4 regions of the Pseudomonas sp. NBRC 111131 genome follow, and region 2 is predicted to be linked to each of the others. Evidence: riboswitches for the same ligand, from Rfam matches in the RefSeq annotation. Region 2 holds a riboswitch; each other region holds the start of a gene.

Region 1 (4,741 bases), on a different contig from region 2:
CGCTGAGCTGCCCCCCGAAAAGGCGCCGATCAGGGTATAGCGCGACGGTTTGGCAATCAGCCTATGCCAGGCGCTGTGCCAGCGACTTGAACAGCGCCGCGTACAGCCGCTCGACCTCGGGCAAGGCTCGCGCCCGCAGGCACCCATGGACCAGCCCCTGGCCCGGGAAGTAATCCACCGGCACGCCAGCGTGGCGCAGCCGTTGGGCGTAGTGCAGGCCGTCATCGCGCAGCGGGTCGAACTCGGCGACGCCGATGAACGCCGGAGCCAGGCCGGCAAGCGGGTCGGCATACAGCGGCAGGGCCAGTGGATCGCGCTGCTGGGCGGGTTGAGGCAGATAGGCGTCCAGGCACGCCAGCAGGTCCTGAGTGGACAGCAGCGGGGCATCGGCGCAGTCGCGCCGTGAAGCGGTGGTGTCGTTGCCCAGGGCCGGGTAGATCAACGCCTGTACCCGTGGCTGTGCCTCGCCAGCATCGCGCAATGCCAGGCACAGCGCTGCAGCCAGGTTACCACCGGCGCTGTCGCCCACCACCGCCAGGCGTGTGCGGTCGATGGGTGTGCCTAACGCCCCGTCGCGCACTGCACGCCAGGCGGCCAGGCTGTCCTGCAGCGCCGCGGGGAAGGGGTGTTCCGGCGCGAGGCGATAATCCACCGCCACCACCAGCAGGCCCAAGTGCGCGGCCAGCTCGGCGCAGAAGAAACGGTGCGAATCCAACCCTCCGAGCATCCAGCCGCCGCCGTGCAGGAACAGCACCGCGGGCCAGCCGCTGGCCGGTGCTGAGCGGGCAGGATAGAACAGGCGCAGTGGCGTGAGCCCGGCCAGGGCCAGATCCCGGACCTCAAGCGCTGGTGGGCATGCCGGGGTGAACGCTGCCGCCATGCGCGCGTAGGCCGCACGCTGCGCATCCAGGGACGGGTCGGCCGTACTGAACGCGCGGGTGTGTTCGATGAAGGCTGCCATGCCGGCAGACAGTGGATAGGTGACCATGGCTTCGGGGTTCACGTTGGTTTCCTGGCTGCTGGCATCTGAATGCCCTGCGCGGCGGGCCACGCAGGAAGGGGGGCAGTGCGTCACTTTAGGGCCAGCTGCGCGGCATCGGCCGGCTGGCCGTCGAAGCGGGTCACCCCGGCGAGCCAGGCGCTGACCTGCTCGGGGTGGGCCTTGAGCCACGCTCGTGCGGCGTCCAGCGGCGGCTTGCGCTCGAGGATCGGCGCCATCACCTGGCTCACTTGCAGGCTGTTGAACCGCAGATTGTGCAACAGCGTGGCGACATTTGTGCACTGCTGCTGGTAGCCGGCAGCGGTCATGATGGAAACCGTGGCGGCACCTTCGTCCGGGCCGAACACGCCGTCGCTGCCAGAGAGGTACTTCATGTCGATCTGCAGGTTCATCGGGTGAGGCTTCCAGCCAGCGAATACCACCCACTGCTCGCGCTTGATGGCGCGCTTCACCGCGGTGAGCATGCCTGCCTCGCTGGACTCCACCGCCTGGAAGCCCTGCAGGCCGAACGTGTTGTCGGCAATCATCTGCGCGGTGATGCGATTGGCGCCGCTGCCCGGCTCGATCAGGTAGATCCGGTTGTTGAGCTTGTCGCGAAAGCGGGCAATGTCGGCGAAGGTTTTCAAGCCGCCCTCATAGGCGTAGGCGGGCACCGCGTAGGTAGACTGCGCATCCCCCAAGGTCGCGGGGCTGATGACCTCGATCTGCTGTTTGTCCAGGTAGGGCTGGGCCACGGCCTGCATGGTCGGTTGCCAGTAGCCAAGGAACACATCGAGGCGCTTCTCGGCCATGCCGGCGAGGATGATCTGCTGTGAGGCGCTGGTCTGCTTGACCTTGTAGCCCAACCCGTCCAGCAGGGCTTGTGCCACCGCGCTGCTGGCGACCACGTCGGTCCAGTTCACCGCGCCCATGCGTACTGTCTGACAGGCTGCCGGCTCTGCGGCCCAGGTGCCGCTGGCGAAGGTGAGCAGCGCGGCACACGCGGCCGTTGTGATCGATAGCTTCATGACTTATTCCCTCGAGGCCTTCATGGCAATGGTTATCGTTGTTGTGTCATGGCCGCCGTGGCGGTGGCTGGTGCTCACGTTACGCAAAGCCTGCAAGCAAAATCCGCACCCTGGCGACCTGCACTAGCACGCTGTCGACATGGTTGTGATCGGGAGGTGCTGCGCGGTGCTCGCGGGCATCCCACGCATACCGAGCGGTTGACGCCGCGGCATTTTGATGGTCATCTGCGCCCCTGTTTCAGGTGTCCCTTGCCGCCGAGCAAGGGGTGAAACGGGAAGCCGGTTCGTCATCGATCGATGATCAGTCCGGCGCTGCCCCCGCAACGGTATGCGAGCGAAGCATCCGAAAGACCACTGTGCCACGGCATGGGAAGGTGGATGCCTCATGACCCTCGCGAGCCCGGAGACCGGCCTGACGCATTGTTTGTCACACCCGCGGTGGGCGGGCGCAGGCTGGTTTTCGTCGGTGAATGCGCCTGCGATGAGCCTATGCGTTGTTCCCTCCGGGATTCTTTCATTCCTGTTCAAGTGGAACGACATGTCCCGTTACTCGCTGTTCAATACGCTGCTGCGTGCCCCCTGGCGCCCTGGAAATGAGCCGCATGGCCAGCCTTAGCATCGAGGGCCTGGATTGGGTGCTCCATGAGCGGGGTCGTGAGCCGCGGCGGCTCCTGCAAGGCGTTGACCTGCAGGTGAGCAGAGGCGAGTTCGTCGGCCTGATAGGCCCGAACGGCAGTGGCAAGACCAGCCTGCTGCGCTGCGCCTACCGCGCCAATGCCCCGGCTGCAGGGCGGGTCAGCCTGGGCCCTGATGATCTCTGGCAACGCAACGCGCGCTGGTGCGCACAACGTATCGCGGTGGTCCTTCAGGAGTTTCCCGACGAGTTCGGCTTGAGTGTTGGCGACGTGGTTGCCATGGGGCGCACGCCCCACAAGGGCCTGTTCGATGGCGACAGCGCCGAAGATGCCCGGCAGGTGGTGCAGGCGCTTGCGCAAGTCGGCTTGGGCGAACACCACGAGCGCACCTTTGCCACGCTGTCCGGGGGTGAGAAGCAGCGTGTTCTATTGGCCCGCGCGCTGGTGCAGGCGCCTGAGCTGCTGATCCTCGATGAGCCCACCAATCACCTTGACCCACGCTACCAGCTGGCGTTGCTCCAGCACCTGAGGAGCCTGGGCCTGAGTATTCTGGCCAGCTTTCATGACCTGAACCTGGCGGCAGCCTTTTGTGACCGGCTGTACGTCATCGAGGCGGGGCGCATCGTCGCCAGTGGTACGCCACAGCAGGTACTAACCAGCAGCCTGCTCAAGCAGGTATTTGGCGTCGAGGCGCTGGTCGATCCACATCCGCTGCATCCCTATCCACGCATTACCTGGATCACCCGGCCATGAGTTTTCGTACCCTGATCGGTCTGTTGGCAGTCGTGTGGGCGTTGCCCGCGATGCCCAGTGACTACCCCTTGAGCGTGCGCAGCTGCGAGCGCGACGTGTCGTTCAGCAAGCCCCCGCAGCGGGTAGTGGTGCACGACGTCAACATGACGGCCATGTTGCTGCACCTGGGTCTGCGCGATCGCATCGCCGGTTATACCGGCTTCACCCGCAACAAGCACCGTGACCTGTGGATCGACCAGGCACTGGACGGTGTACCGCAACTGGCGCGTCGGTCTGCCTCTGTCGAAACGTTGCTGGCGGCCGATGCCGACTTGTTCTTCGCCGGCTGGAACTACGGCATGCACGTTGGCGGCCCGGTCACGCCCGCTGCGCTGGCGCCGTTCGGCATCCCGGTGTATGAACTGAGCGAGTCCTGTTCATGGGTCATGGCTCAGCAACGTGCCAGCCTCGATGATGTTTACCGCGACCTGGGCAACCTTGGGCGGATCTTTTCCGTGACGTCCCGCGCCGACACGCTGATTGCCCGGATGCGTAGCCGTATCGCTGAGGTCCAGCGAAGGGTGGCGCAGGTGCAGGCCCGGCCCCGGGTGTTTCTCTATGACAGTGGCGAAGACCGGCCAACCACGTCTGGGCGGCTGGGCATGCCCCAGGCCCTGATCGACGCCGCGGGTGGCCGTAACGTGATGGATGATGTCGGCGCCAGCTGGACCCAGGTGAACTGGGAAAGCGTGGTGGAACGCGACCCAGAAGTGATTCTGATCGTCGACTATGGCCCGCGCAGTTGGCAGGAAAAACGTGATTTCCTGCTGCATCAGCCCGCGCTGCAAGACGTGCCAGCGATTCGCGACCAGCGCTTCATAGTGCTGAGCTACCTGCAGGTCACACCTTCCGTCGAAAATGCCCAGGCGATCGAAAAACTCGCCGGGGCGCTGCACCCCCCGCTGTTCCAGGGCGCGGCGCGGTGATCGGCGTGCGCACTGCCACCGGGTATCGGTGGCTCATCGTTCTGCTGGCTTTCGGGTTGCTGGCGTCCTGCATCATCGCCCTGGCTTTCGGCCCGGCATCGGTGCCGCTGGCCAGCGTGGCAGGGATCGTTGGCCAGCAATTGGGCTTTGCCGTACCGGGTGAGTGGACCACCAGCCAGGCACACATTGTCTGGCTGATACGCGCACCGCGCGTGGTGCTCGGTGCATTGGTGGGCGCCGGGCTTGCCTTGGTGGGCACCGCGTTGCAGGCCGTCACGCGCAATCCACTGGCCGACCCGCATCTGCTGGGTGTCAGCTCCGGAGCGGCGTTGGGCGCGGTGCTGGTGATGCTGTACCTGGGCGAGTTCATCGGTGTGTTCA
Region 2 (4,741 bases):
TGTGCGCCAGTGGCGGCATCGACGTCCCAGATCGCTGCACGGCCCTGTTCCTGGTCGAGGCCGTTTTCCCCTACGTTACTGTTGGAACCCACCGTCACATACAGGTGCTTGCCATCGGCACTGGCAATCACATTTTTGGTCCAGTGATGGTTCAGGGGGCCCCCAGGCAACGCGACGACCTGCGTTCCGTGCTCGCGAAGCTGGGTGGCGCCTGGCGGATAGTGAAAGCGCAGCAGCTTGTCGGTGTCGGCAACATAGAAGTCATTGCCGACCAAGGCCATGCCGAACGGTGAGTTGAGTCCGTCGAGGAACGTGGTGCGTATTTCAGCAACGCCATCATGGTCGGCGTCACGCAGCAAGGTAATGCGGTTGGCGCTGGGCACGCCTGCTCCGGCCCGCTGCATTGCCTTGCCCATGATCCACCCACGTATGCCCTTGCCGTCATCGGGTTTGGGTGGGGCGTTGGTTTCAGCCACCAGAACGTCACCGTTCGGCAGCACGTAGAGCCAGCGCGGATGGTCGAGCTTGTCGGCAAAGGCCACCACCTGCAGGCCGGTGGCGGCTTTCGGCTTGGCACCGCCCGGCCAGCCGACGGCGGGGGCGATATTGACCGTTGGGAGCAAGGTCTTGTGGGGGGCGGGCAGTTGTGGCGAGGTGCCGCTGCCGTCATCCACACTCAGCAAGGCAGTGTCGCCACACCCTGTCAGACAGGCGCCGAACAGCCACGGTAAGACGATGCCGATGCGTTTCATGTTCGCCGCCCTCAAACGTTACGCTTTAATGATCAGAGCGTGGTTTGACGGCGGTGGTTCAGGCCTGCTTGAGCAGCAGTGCTACCCCGGGGAAATAGTGTCCCAATTCGTTGTGCAGCTTGCGGTACGCGTAGGGGAAGTACCAGGCAATGGCGCAGGCGGAGTGCTTCTGTAAATCATCGACCCAGTCCTGCAGTTCTTCTGGGCTGGCATGCTGGCCAGCCTTCCATGGGCTGACGAACAGCGCGCCGGCTTTCAGCTGGCTGGAGTAGGCCACCTGGCGGGCCTGAGCGGCGGTTTCTTGCAGGGCGGTGGCCGCGTCCAGTCGGGCAAGCTTTGGCCAGCGCTGGCCGATGCTCAGGTAAAGTGCCTCGTCGGCGCTGACGATTGCCAGGTCGCAACGCCCTTCGCGCTCGCCCTCGTCCCGTTGTTTCTTGCTTGGAAACTGCTGCAGCGCCGCCAGTTCGGCCTGCCACGCTGCCGCTGCGAGCACGCCAGCGTTGGCGGCGGCGCCATGCCAGTAAGCGGCGTCGGCATCACCGGCGTACTGGTTGAAGCGGTCGATGCAATCGACCCAGCGCTCCAGTACCGGTCTGAGGAACTCCAGGCGCGGGTTGTTGATGAGTTGGCCTTGCATGCTGCGCTCTCCTTTATCGTTATGATCGCGTTCAGCGCTACGGTGATAGCCATGTGATATCACTTGCTGTCAGTGTGGCACAAGCTGACGGATCGGCCATTGATACGGGCTAATTCGGCCCTGTTCGATTGACGCTCCCGGTGCAACCCTCTAACCTTCGCGGCGTGTTTCAGGTGCCCTGCCAGCCCCGTCTGGGCAGGGTGAAACTGGGAAGCCGGTGGGCGCCACAAGGTGCGATCCCGGCGCTGCCCCCGCAACGGTAGGTGAGTCGAAGGCCGCGCAGGGCCACTGGGTGCACGCACCCGGGAAGGCGCGCAGGCTTGGGCCAAAGGCCCGCTCACGAGCCCGGAGACCGGCCTGTCACTGCCAACGGCATCACGGAGGGTGATGCGCGGTGCACCGTGGCATCCCGGCCACGGCCCCTGCGCGTTCCCCGTCTGCCTGTCTATCGACCTGTCGCCGCTTCTTCGCGTGGCGTCAGCCTGCGGAGAACCTTCATGAGCGAACCCACCGAACGCGACGAACGCCACCTGGCGCGCATGCAGCGCAAGAAGGCGATCATCGACGAGCGTATCGCCAATTCCCCTAACGAATGCGGGCTGCTGCTGGTCCTGACCGGCAACGGCAAAGGCAAAAGCAGTTCGGCGTTCGGCATGCTGGCCCGCGCCTTGGGCCACGGCATGCAGTGCGGCGTGGTGCAGTTCATCAAGGGGCGCAACAGTACCGGCGAAGAGCTGTTCTTCCGCCGCTTCCCCGAACAGGTGCGTTACCACGTGATGGGCGAGGGCTTCACCTGGGAAACCCAGGACCGCCAGCGTGACATCGCCGCCGCCGAAGCGGCCTGGGTGGTTTCGCGGCAGTTGCTGCAAGACCCAAGCGTACAGTTCGTGGTGCTCGATGAGTTGAACATTGCGCTGAAGCACGGCTACCTCGACCTCGATCAGGTACTTTCGGATATCCAGGCGCGTCCGCCCATGCAGCATGTCATCGTCACGGGGCGTGCGGCCAAGGCCGAAATGATCGAACTGGCGGATACCGTCACCGAGATGGGCATGCTCAAGCATGCCTTTCAGGCGGGCATCCGCGCGCAGAAGGGCGTCGAACTGTGAGCCACGCGCGACATTGTCCGGCCGTACTGATTGCCGCGCCGGCTTCCGGCCAGGGCAAGACCACCGTTACCGCGGCCCTGGCACGTCTGCACCGCAACCTGGGGCGCAAGGTACGGGTGTTCAAGTGCGGGCCGGACTTTCTCGACCCAATGATCCTGGAGCGGGCGAGTGGGGCGCCGGTTTATCAACTCGACCTGTGGATGATTGGCGCGCAGGAAAGCCGTCGCCTGTTGTGGGAAGCGGCGGGCGAGGCCGATCTGATCCTCATCGAGGGGGTGATGGGTTTGTTCGACGGCACGCCCTCGAGCGCCGACCTGGCCCGCCACTTCGGCGTGCCGGTGCTGGCGGTGATTGATGGCACCGCCATGGCCCAGACGTTCGGCGCGCTGGCCCTGGGGCTGGCGCGCTACCAGCCTGACCTGCCGTTCGCCGGTGTACTGGCCAACCGGGTGGGTAGCCTGCGCCATGCTCAACTGCTTGAGGGTAGCCTGACCGAAGGCTTGCGCTGGTATGGCGGGCTGTCGCGCGAGCGTGGGATCGAGCTGCCCAGCCGCCACCTGGGGCTGGTACAGGCCAGTGAGTTGAACGACCTGGATGCACGCCTGGATGCCGCCGCGCAGGCGCTGGGGGACAGTTGCGACGCAGCCTTGCCACCCCCTGTGGGCTTCGCCGAAGCCGAGCCGCAGCCGTGTGCCACGCCGCTGGCCGGGGTGCGCATTGGCGTGGCGAAGGATGAGGCGTTTGCCTTCACCTACGGCGCCAACCTTGACCTGCTGCGCAACCTGGGCGCGCAACTGGCATTCTTCTCACCGTTGCACGACCGTGAGCTGCCAGCAGTGGATAGCCTGTACCTGCCCGGCGGTTACCCTGAACTGCACCACCACGCACTGGCGGCCAATACGCCGATGTGCCAGGCGATCCGCGCCCACCACGGCGCAGGCAAACCTCTGCTGGCCGAATGTGGCGGCATGTTGTACCTGCTCGATGCCCTGACCGACGTTGCCGGTGAGCGTGCCGAGCTGCTCGGCCTGCTGCCGGGCGAAGCCGTTATGCAGAAGCGCCTGGCGGCCCTTGCACTGCAAGCGGTGGAGCTGCCGGAGGGCACCCTGCGCGGGCACACCTACCATCATTCGCTGACCAGCACCGCCCTCGAACCCATCGCCCGCGGCCTGAGCCCCAATGGTGGGCGTGGCAACGAAGCGGTGTACCGCCGGGGTCGCCTGACAGCCTCGTATGTGCATTTTTATTTCCCTTCCAACCCTGATGCGGCGGCGGCGTTGTTGCGACCATGAGCGAACATGCCTTCAGTGACGCCGAGCGCGCCGCCGTCTACCGAGCCATTGGTGAGCGCCGTGACATGCGCCACTTCGCCGGTGGTGCCGTTGCCCCTGACCTGCTGGGCCGCCTGCTCGGCGCAGCCCATCAGGCCCCCAGCGTTGGCCTGATGCAGCCCTGGCGTTTCATTCGCATTACCCAGAGCGACCTGCGCGGGCGCATTCAGGCATTGGTCGAGCAGGAGCGCGTACGCACGGCACACGCCCTGGGCGAGCGCAGCGATGCGTTCATGACGCTCAAGGTCGAAGGCATCAACGACTGTGCCGAACTGTTGGTGGCGGCGCTGATGGACAACCGCGAACCGCACATTTTTGGCCGCCGGACCCTGCCGGAAATGGACCTTGCCTCGCTGGCCTGCGCCATACAAAACCTCTGGCTGGCGGCCCGTGCCGAAGGGTTGGGTCTGGGCTGGGTGTCCCTGTTCGATCCGCAGGCGCTGGGCGAGCTGCTGGGTATGCCTGCGGGGGCCAAACCGGTGGCGATACTGTGCCTGGGGCCTGTGACTGCATTCTATCCAGCACCGATGCTGGTCATGGAACACTGGGCCGAGGAACGGCCATTGAGCGACCTGCTCTATGAAAACCACTGGGGAGAGCACCCATGAGCGTGGCGTTGCTGACCGTGGCCGGGGTGGCCTTGGATGCGTTGTTCGGTGAGCCGCAACGGCGCCATCCCTTGGTGGCCTTTGGCAACTTGGCGTCGAGCCTGGAGCGGCGCCTGAACGCGGGCGGGCGCGGCTGGCGCAGCCACGGCGTCAGCGCGTGGTTCCTGGCCGTGGTGCCCCTGACCTTGCTGGCGCTGATTCTGTCCTGGCTGCCCTACATTGGTTGGCTGGTGGACGTGCTGGCGCTGTATTGCGCCGTGGGTTTGCGCAGCCTGGGTGAACACGTGGTGCCGGTTGCCAGCGC
Region 3 (4,741 bases), on a different contig from region 2:
ACGTGGATCACCGCATCGGCGGCAAAGGTATGGCGCAACCAGAAGTGGAAGGCCAGGTAACCATGCGGCGGCACCAGATCCGGGTCGTGGTACACGGCACTAGGGTCGACCTGATAACCACGGGCCGGCTGAATACCCACGAACGTCAGGCCAAAACGCAGGCCGGCCACCATCATGCGGCCGCTGCGGTGCATTGGGTCTTGCTCGGGCGCTCCCCAGCGCTCCAGGACGGCCCGGCGGTTGGCCTCGGGCAGGCGCTCGAACGCCGCCTGGTAGTCAACCAGGCTCAGGCTCTGGGCGCAGGGGCGCTGGTCGAGGTGATCGAGGTCGTTGGTCACCCCGCCCAGCAGTTGTTGGATCAACTGCGTGCCGCTGCTCGGCAGTCCGTCCACGGGATAGCCTTCGGCCTGCAGCGCCTTGAGGATATTCAACGCGGCCGCGGGGGTATCCAGCCCAACGCCATTGCCAATACGCCCGTCACGGGTCGGGTAGTTGGCCAGCACCAGCGCCACGCGCTTTTGCCCATGGGGCAGGCGCGCCAGTTCCACCCAGCGCCTGGCCAGTTCGGCGACGAAGTCCATGCGCTCGGGGTGGGCACGGTAGCAGACCACATCGGACTGGCTGCGCTCACTACGCCACGCCATGTCCTTGAAACTCACCGGGCGGGTGATGATACGCCCATCCAGCTCGGGCAGGACGATGTGCATGGCCAGGTCGCGGGCACCCAGCCCCTGCTCGCTGGCCTCCCAACCGGGCTGATTGTCCTGCGCACAGATGGCCTGCAGCACCGGGATGTCACGGCGGAACGGCCGCAGATTGGGGCGCTCCGGGCTGGACAGGGCAAAACCGGTGGTGTTGATCAGCACCTCGGCACCAACCTCATCCAGCCAGCTCTCCACCTGCTCCAGGCAGGCGTGCTCCTTGAGGCTGGCGACGGCAATGGGCAGCGGGTTGAGCCCGGCCGCCTGCAGGCGTTCGCAAAATACGTCGATGAAGGCCGTATTGGCCGCCTGCAGGTGAGAGCGGTAGAACAGCAGCGGCGCCACGGGAAAGTCCGGGTGCCACTGGCCATACCAATCGTCGAGCACCGCACTGGCCTTGGCCGGGTGGTACAGGGCGGTGCGTGGCAGCGGCTGGGGCTCGTCCCACGGGTAGTCGCGGCCCAGCCATTGGTTGGCCAGGCAGTGGAACAGGTTCACGGCATTGGCCTTGCCGCCTTGGCGCAGGTAGTGCCAGAGGCGTTCGGCTGGCGCACCGGTGACGCTGCCCAACCCGGTCAGCTCCGGGTCTGGGCGGTCGTCACCGGGCACCAGAATCAGTTGCACACCCCGCGATGCCAGCGCCACCAGTTGTTCGACACCGTAACGCCAGTAGCCGACGCCGCCGTGCAACGACACCAGGATGACCTTGGCATGGCGCAGCACCTGGTCGACATACAGGTCGACCGAGGCATGGTTCTGCACCTGCATCGGGTTGGCCAGGCGCAGGCTGGGGAAATCACCCGGCAACTGCTCGGCGGTTTCGGCAAGCAACGCCAGGTGTGAGTCGCCGCTGCAGAGAATCACCAGCTCGGCGGGTGTCTGGCCGAGGTCGGCGATGCTGTCGTCCGGCACGAAGCCGCCGGGCTGGGTCCGCAGCAGGTGCATGGGTCAGGCGCCCAGCGCGTGGCGCAGGCGAGCTTCCAGTTGCACGGCGTCCAGGTCCTGACCAATGAGCACCAGGCGCGTGATGCGCGGCTCGTCGGCACGCCAGGCGCGGTCGAAGTGCTTGTCGAACCGAGTGCCTACTCCTTGGATCAGCAGACGCATCGGCTTGCCAGGGATCGCTGCAAACCCCTTGGCGCGCAGAATGCCGAACTCCACGACCAACTGAGTGAGGGCGTCGAGCAGCAGGGCCTCGTCGGCCTCGGGCAGGTCGATGGAAATGGAATCGAAGGCATCATGGTCATGGTCGTCATGATCGTCGCCGTCGTGGTGCGAATCATGGTGGGTACGGCGGCCGTCGATGTGTACCTCGGACTGCGCGCCGACCCCCAACAGCACATCCAGTGGCAGGCGGCCGCTGCTGGCCTCGATCACCTTCACCGCCGACGGCAGTTCTTCGGCAACCTCGGCGCGCACCTTGGCCAGGCCTTCGGCGTCGATCAGGTCGGCCTTGTTGAGCACCACCAGGTCGGCACTGGCCAACTGGTCGGCGAACAGTTCGTGCAGCGGTGATTCATGGTCCAGGTTGGGGTCAAGCTTGCGCTGCGCGTCGACCTGATCCGGGAAGGCGGCGAAGGTACCGGCGGCCACGGCCGGGCTGTCGACAACGGTGATCACGGCGTCGACGGTGCAGGCATTGCGAATTTCTGGCCATTGGAAAGCTTGCACCAGGGGCTTGGGCAGGGCCAGGCCGCTGGTTTCGATCAGGATGTGGTCAAGGTCGCCACGCCGGGCAACCAGTTCCCGCATGACCGGAAAGAACTCTTCCTGCACGGTGCAGCACAGGCAGCCGTTGGCCAACTCATACACTCGGCCAGTGGCCTCTTCTTCAGTACAGCCGATGCTGCACTGCTTGAGGATCTCACCGTCGATACCGAGCTCACCGAACTCGTTGACGATCACTGCAATACGGCGGCCCTGGGCATTATCGAGCATGTGCCGAAGCAAGGTGGTCTTGCCCGAGCCGAGGAAGCCGGTAACGATGGTGACGGGGAGCTTGGCCAGTGTTTTCATGTCGCGTTGCCCTTGGCAGGATGGCGCGGGCATGCGGGACGAAAGCCGCAGGCCAGGCTGGCCGGGCTCGTTCGCCACCGGATCACCCCGCCCGGTTGAGAGTCGAAATCGTCTCGAGGCAGGTCTCCTGGCTTGCACCGTCCCGGCCTGGTCGAACAAGGCCTGGTCGGATGACGCCTTCCCGCGCCAGGGCGCAGTGGCAGTGTCGATCCGTTGTCGGTGCTTACAGTTGCGGGGGCAGCCGCGGCTTGGACCGCGTTCCCGTCTTAGCTTCGGCGTGGCCGAAGAACCTCGAAGCGGCAAGGCTACGCGGGGGGTGGCGGGTGGTCAACTGTTGGCGCGCGCTGCGATTGACGCAACCCCTCCCCCGTGCTCTCCTTACACCTTGCGTTCAGGTGCCCCCACGGGGGTGAAACGGGAAACCGGTGCGTCGCAGGCCCTCGATCAGGGCCGGACAGAGCCGGTGCTGCCCCCGCAACGGTAAGCGAGCGAAGCGTCCAGACCACTGTGCCACGTCGTCCGGCATGGGAAGGGTGATGCTTTCCAAGAGCCCTGCTCTTCCTCGCAAGCCCGGAGACCGGCCTGGCGCTTATGAACACCCCGCGGTGGGCGGGCGCTGTCGCATTCCCCTGGGCCATCCGCATCCGGGGCTGCCGCGCTTGCCCGTTGCCCCTTAATAGAAGCAAGTAGAGGAACGCGACATGCCCGTCACCAGCGCCAAACACAGCATCGCCACCCCCGTCACCCTCAGCCAGCGCGTGGTTATTGCCTTCGGCGCCAGCCTGCTGGGCCTGTGCCTGATCTATTTCGCCGGCTTCTCGCACATCGAAGCGGTGCATAACGCCGCGCACGACACCCGTCACAGCGCCGCCTTCCCCTGCCACTGAGACCGCCCCATGATCAAGCGCATTGCCCGCACCGCCGGGTTCAGCGGCCTGCTTGCAGCCCTGTTGTTGACTCTGCTGCAAAGCTTCTGGGTCGCACCGTTGATCCTCCAGGCGGAAACCTATGAGTCGGCAGCCCCGGCCGCCGAGCATCACAGCCATGGCGAAGAGGCCGGTGGCCACGAGCACAACGACGAAGCCTGGTCGCCGGAAGACGGCTGGCAGCGCATCCTTTCGACCACCGGCGGTAATCTGGTCGTCGCGGTCGGCTTTGCCCTGATCCTGGCAGCCTTGTACAGCCTGCGCGAACCCAACCGCGTCACCACCGGCGCTCTCTGGGGCCTGGCCGGTTTTGCCGTGTTTTGCCTCGCGCCCACCCTTGGCCTGCCGCCGGAGTTGCCAGGCACCGCCGCCGCTGACCTCGGCCAGCGACAGAGCTGGTGGATCGGTACCGCTGCCGCGACTGCGCTCGGCCTGGCACTGTTGGTGTTCGCCCGGCATTGGTTGTTCAAGGTACTCGGTGCGGTTCTGCTGGTCGTGCCCCATGTGATCGGCGCGCCACAGCCAGACGTTCACCAAAGCCTGGCTCCCGAGGCACTGGAAACCCAGTTCAAGATCGCTTCATGGGTCACCAACGCGGCTTTCTGGCTGGCCCTGGGCTTGCTCAGCGCCTGGCTGTATCGCCGCTCCAGCCAGGCCTGATGGCCAGCGAATGCACCCAGCCGGCGCTATACGCCGGCTTCGGATGCCGACGCGGCTGCCCGCTGGAGGTCCTCGACACAGTGCTGCGCCAGGTTTTGAATCAGCAGGGTTTACCGCTCAGTGCCTTGCGTGGCATTGCCAGCATTGCCTTGAAAGCCGATGAGCCTGGCCTGCAGCAACTGGCCAAGCTCCACGATCTGCCGCTTGTGGCATTCGAGCCCAGCCGGTTGCAAACCTTCGAGCCTATGCTCAGTCACCGTTCTGCCGTGGCCTACGCCCACACAGGTTGCTGGGGCGTTGCCGAAAGCGCCGCATTGGCCATGGCCTACCACGCGCACGGCACCGCCATGCTGCTGGTACCGCGCCAATCGCTCGGCGCCGCTACCCTCGCCCTCGCCTGCGGCGGATAATCGCTACCTCTATTTACCTGCAAGGATT
Region 4 (4,741 bases), on a different contig from region 2:
CCGCGAACTGCTCTATGGCCTGTTCACCATGCCGATGATCGTGCCGCTGGTGATCATCGCTGTGGCGGTGTACGCACTGTTCCTCAAGCTTGGCTACACCGGCACGCTGTTCGCCTTCGTGGTCAGCCATGTGATCGTCGCCCTGCCCTTTACCATCATTTCGATCATCAACTCGCTCAAGCTGTTCGACCAGTCGATCGAGGACGCCGCAGTGATCTGCGGCGCCTCGCGCCTGCAAGCGATCTTCAAGGTGACCTTCCCGGCCATTCGCCCTGGGATGATTGCCGGCGGGCTGTTCGCCTTTCTCGTGTCGTGGGATGAGGTGGTGCTCAGCGTGATGATGGCCAGCCCCGATCTGCAGACCCTGCCGGTAAAAATGTGGACCACCCTGCGCCAGGACCTGAGCCCAGTGATTGCCGTCGCCTCGACGCTGCTGATCGGCCTGTCGCTGCTTGTCATGGTCGTGGCCGCCGCTTTGCGCCGGCGTACCGACGCCAACGCTTGAGTACCCGGAGAGAACAACAATGAGTGCAGTCATCAAAGACAACGCGCACCACAAACCCCTGGTCAGCCTTCGCGGGTTGAACAAGCACTACGGCGACTTCACCGCCGTGGACAACCTCAACCTAGAGATCCAGGACGGTGAGTTCCTGACCTTTCTCGGCTCCAGCGGCTCGGGCAAGTCCACCACCCTGTCGATGCTCGCCGGGTTCGAGACGCCAAGCAGCGGCGAAATCCTGGTCGATGGCCAGTCGCTGGTAAACGTGCCACCGCACAAGCGTGACATTGGCATGGTGTTCCAACGCTATTCGCTGTTTCCGCACCTGAATGTGCGCGACAACATCGCCTTCCCGCTCGCCATCCGCAAGTTGGGCGCCAGCGAAACCCACAAACGGGTCGAGGCCATGCTCAAGCTGGTGCAACTGGAGGCGTTCGCCCATCGCAAGCCGGCGCAGCTGTCTGGCGGCCAGCAACAGCGCGTGGCCATTGCCCGGGCATTGGTCTATGAGCCACGTATCCTGTTGATGGACGAACCGCTTGGCGCGCTGGACAAGAAACTGCGCGAGGACCTGCAGGACGAACTGCGCCAACTGCACCGTCGGCTGGGCATTACCATCGTCTATGTGACCCACGACCAGGAAGAGGCCATGCGTCTGTCCCAGCGCATCGCCATCTTCAGCCACGGCAAGGTCGTCGGCCTCGGCACCGGCTACGACCTCTACCAGAATCCGCCCAATGCCTTCGTTGCGTCGTTCCTGGGCAACTCAAATTTCCTTCAGGTCAAGGCCAGCAGCCATGGCGCGGCCAGCTTCGAAGGCCAGCCTGTAGCGATCCGCCTGACCGCGGGCCTGGCCACCGGGCAGGAGGCACTGATCATGGTGCGCCCGGAAAAGGCCCTGGCCCTGACCACAGAGCAAGCCGCACGCCAACCGCTGCCAGCGGGCTGGAATGAAGTCAGTGCCAAGGTCACTGAAGTGCTGTTCCTGGGCGAAAGCCAGACCTGCCATGTGCTCACCGCCGGCGGTACTGAGCTTACCGTCAAGGCGCTATCTGCGGCAGGCATGGCGATGCAGCCGGGGGCCAGCGTGAAGGTACGCTGGGCAGTGGCTGATGCCTGCATCTACACGCAATGGGCGCAGAGTGACCTGAGCAAGGGGGCGGGTGCGCACTGACAGGCATACATACGGCACCCTGTGTGTTGTTACGTACCCCATTGACGTGCGCGCTGACCAATGGTCATATGCGCGCCAGTTTCAGGTGTCCTGCGCCGCCGAGCGCAGGGTGAAACGGGAAGCCGGTGCGTCGTGGTTCACGACAAGTCCGGCGCTGCCCCCGCAACGGTAAGCGAGCGATGCCTTCGATACACCACTGTGCACCTGCATGGGAAGGTGAAGGCCTCATGACCCTCGCAAGCCCGGAGACCGGCCTGAAGCGTTACTTGGCAACCCGCGGTGGGCGGGCGCAGGCCGGTATCTGCGTGCGCGCCTGCGTGCGTGGTTGTGCCTTTGCGTGTTCTCCACCGGGATCCATTCATTCCTGCAACAGTGGAAAGACATGTCCCGTTTCTTCAAGCTTCACCCTCTGGCGGCCTGCCTGGCAGTCACCCTCCCGGCCTTGGCCGACGACCACGACAAGGCGGTCCTGGCACTCCCCTCCACGGCCATTACGGACACCCGCGATGCTCAGGTAGTCGACCTTGCGACGCCCACCCAGGCTGGCTCACGGCTGAACCTCAGCGCCCTGGAAACCCCGGCCAGCACCAGCAGCATCACGGCCGAACAAATCCAGCAGCGCAACAACGTCACCGTTCAGGATGCCGTGACCCGCTCGCCGGGCATCACCTTCACCGGCACCCCGGGTGACGGTGGCACGGGCCTGTCGGCTCGCGGTTTTGACGGACATGGCTCGGTGATGACACTGTTCGATGGCGCACGCCTGTACACCGGTGCCGGTACCCAGACCTTCCCGGTAGACCCCTGGATGGTCGAGCGCATCGACGTGATCCGTGGCCCGGCCTCGGTGCTGTATGGCGAGGGTGCCACCGGTGCGGTGGTCAACGTCATCCCGAAAAAACCGTTCACCGGCGACATTCACAACCACCTGCGCCTGGGCTACGGCTCCTGGGACCGCCAGCAACTGGGCCTGGACAGCGGCGGCAGCCTCAGCGAGCGCCTGAGCTACCGGGTTACCCTGAACCAGCAGGCTGGCAACGGCTGGGTGGACCGCACCGACTCACGCAGCCTGGCCCTGAGTGCCGCGCTGCGTTTCGACGCCACCGACGACCTGAGCTTCACCCTGGCCCATGAGCGCGGCGATGCCGAGCCGGCCAACTACTACGGCACGCCGCTGATCGACGGCCACTACCGCAGCAGCCTGCGCAAGAAGAACTTCAACATCCACAACGACGTGCAGCGCTACCACGATGAATGGACCCGCTTCACCACCGACTGGACCCTCAACGACCAGCTCAGCGCCAGCAACCAGCTCTACTACATCAAGAGCCGCCGCCACTGGCGCAATGCCGAGGACTACAGCTGGGACGCCGACCTGGGCCAACTCCAGCGCGGCAGTTACCTGGAGATCAAGCACAACCAGGAACAGATCGGCGACCGCCAGACCTTCACCTTCGACCATTCGCTGTTCGGCCTGGCGAGCAGGACGATGGTCGGTGCCGAGTACAACAAGATTCGCTTCAACGTCGACAGCAACTCGCCGTACATCGATGCTGAGCCTGGTGACTATGTCGACCCATGGAACCCAACGCCAGGTTGGTTCCACAGTGATTCGCCACTGCGCCCACAGACGCTCTCCACCACCCATACCTTCGCCCTGTTCGCCGAGAACCGCCTGCAACTGACTGAGCGCCTGTCGCTGGTGACCGGTGTACGCCGCGACCAGAACCACATCGACCGTGACAACCTCACCAACGACACCCGTAGCGACCGCAGCCTGCAAGGCGGCAACTGGCGCGCCGGGCTGGTGTTCGCGGTCAACGATGACGTGTCGCTGTATGGCCAGTACTCCACCAGTGAGGACGGGGTGAACAACCTCATCAGCCTAAACCCGACGCAGATGAACTACGACCTGACCGAGTCGAAGCAGACCGAGCTGGGGCTCAAGCAGCGTTTCTGGGAAGGGCGCGGTGAATGGACGCTGGCGGCCTACCACATCGTCAAGAAAAAACTGCTGGTGGATGACCCTGTCACCCACGAAAAACAGCAGGCCGGGCAACAGACCTCCGATGGCCTGGAGGCGACACTTGAACTGGCCTTGGCGCACCAGTGGCACGTTTCGGCCAATGCCTCGGTGGTACGCGCCAAGTACGACGACTTCGACCAGATGGTCGGCGGCGTGCCGCAGGACCGCGCCGGCAACCGCCCGGCCAACGTGCCACGGCGCACCGCCAACCTGTGGTTGAGCAAGGGCTTCGGCCAGCAGGTCGAGGCTGGCATCGGCGCCCGTTATGTGGATGAGCGCTACGCCAATACCGCCAACACCCAGCGCGCGCCAGGGTACACCGTGGTCGATGCCAACATCGGCTGGCAGGTGTTGCCGGATGTGCGGCTGGGATTGCAGGTGAACAACCTGTTCGACCGCGAGTACGTGGCGGCTGCCTTCAGTGGCGAGCAATGGATCATGGGAACGCCCCGCGCCTATTTCGCGACGGTGGATTACAGTTTTTGATTTGAAGTGTCAGCGCCGGCGCTAGGGCCGGTGCTGACAACTCAAAACTCGGCGCCGCGCCGATGTTCTGAATTTGCGTTTCACCCGGCAGCCTGATGGTCTACCATGCGGCCCGCCGGTTTCCACCACGGAATCAAAAAGGCGGAGCCAGGCCAAGACGCACCCGTCAGGAGACCTGCCGGCCTACATTCACCAACCGGCGGGGTGTCCGGGATTGGCCAGCCGTATTGCCCCCACCTTGCGCGGGCGCTTGGCGACGCCTGTCCGTGCGTTCCTTCCGTGACTGTCCGATAGGAGATCGCCCAGCATGTTGCTCCGTTTCGTCACCCTGCTCGCCGGCCTGAGCCTCACCGGCATCGCCCATGCCGCTGTCACCCACTACCCGCTGACTATCGCCAACTGCGGCGTAACGCAGACGTTCGGCCACGCCCCCCAGCGCGTCGTAACCATCGGCCAGGCCAGCACCGAAATGCTCTATGCCCTGGGGCTGGGTGACAAACTGGCAGGCACCTCGCTGTGGTTCAACAACGTGCTGCCAGAATTCAAGACGTTGAAC

The links. A riboswitch is a leader RNA that binds a small molecule or an ion and turns the genes downstream of it on or off. The one in region 2 is predicted to bind cobalamin.
Region 1: another riboswitch for cobalamin. It lies ahead of APH34_RS02680 (ABC transporter ATP-binding protein); the one in region 2 lies ahead of cobO (cob(I)yrinic acid a,c-diamide adenosyltransferase).
Region 3: another riboswitch for cobalamin. It lies ahead of cobW (cobalamin biosynthesis protein CobW); the one in region 2 lies ahead of cobO (cob(I)yrinic acid a,c-diamide adenosyltransferase).
Region 4: another riboswitch for cobalamin. It lies ahead of APH34_RS13500 (TonB-dependent siderophore receptor); the one in region 2 lies ahead of cobO (cob(I)yrinic acid a,c-diamide adenosyltransferase).

What each region holds. Positions count from the first base shown of each region.
Region 1 is NZ_BCBH01000002.1:124,713-129,453, reverse strand. It holds gene APH34_RS02690 (alpha/beta hydrolase) at 62-961, opposite strand; gene choX (choline ABC transporter substrate-binding protein) at 1,072-2,007, opposite strand; cobalamin riboswitch at 2,231-2,438, shown strand; gene APH34_RS02680 (ABC transporter ATP-binding protein) at 2,610-3,395, shown strand; gene APH34_RS02675 (ABC transporter substrate-binding protein) at 3,392-4,360, shown strand; gene APH34_RS02670 (iron ABC transporter permease) at 4,360-4,741, shown strand, end outside.
Region 2 is NZ_BCBH01000005.1:196,710-201,450, reverse strand. It holds gene APH34_RS07525 (sorbosone dehydrogenase family protein) at 1-752, opposite strand, end outside; gene APH34_RS07520 (hypothetical protein) at 811-1,389, opposite strand; cobalamin riboswitch at 1,544-1,765, shown strand; gene cobO (cob(I)yrinic acid a,c-diamide adenosyltransferase) at 1,887-2,498, shown strand; gene APH34_RS07510 (cobyrinate a,c-diamide synthase) at 2,495-3,790, shown strand; gene bluB (5,6-dimethylbenzimidazole synthase) at 3,787-4,437, shown strand; gene cbiB (adenosylcobinamide-phosphate synthase CbiB) at 4,434-4,741, shown strand, end outside.
Region 3 is NZ_BCBH01000002.1:56,601-61,341, forward strand. It holds gene cobN (cobaltochelatase subunit CobN) at 1-1,646, opposite strand, end outside; gene cobW (cobalamin biosynthesis protein CobW) at 1,650-2,717, opposite strand; cobalamin riboswitch at 2,817-3,026, opposite strand; cobalamin riboswitch at 3,094-3,318, shown strand; gene APH34_RS02385 (CbtB-domain containing protein) at 3,419-3,604, shown strand; gene APH34_RS02390 (CbtA family protein) at 3,614-4,303, shown strand; gene APH34_RS02395 (cobalamin biosynthesis protein) at 4,303-4,713, shown strand.
Region 4 is NZ_BCBH01000012.1:69,107-73,847, reverse strand. It holds gene APH34_RS13510 (ABC transporter permease) at 1-505, shown strand, start outside; gene APH34_RS13505 (ABC transporter ATP-binding protein) at 525-1,673, shown strand; cobalamin riboswitch at 1,740-1,946, shown strand; gene APH34_RS13500 (TonB-dependent siderophore receptor) at 2,056-4,185, shown strand; gene APH34_RS13495 (ABC transporter substrate-binding protein) at 4,493-4,741, shown strand, end outside.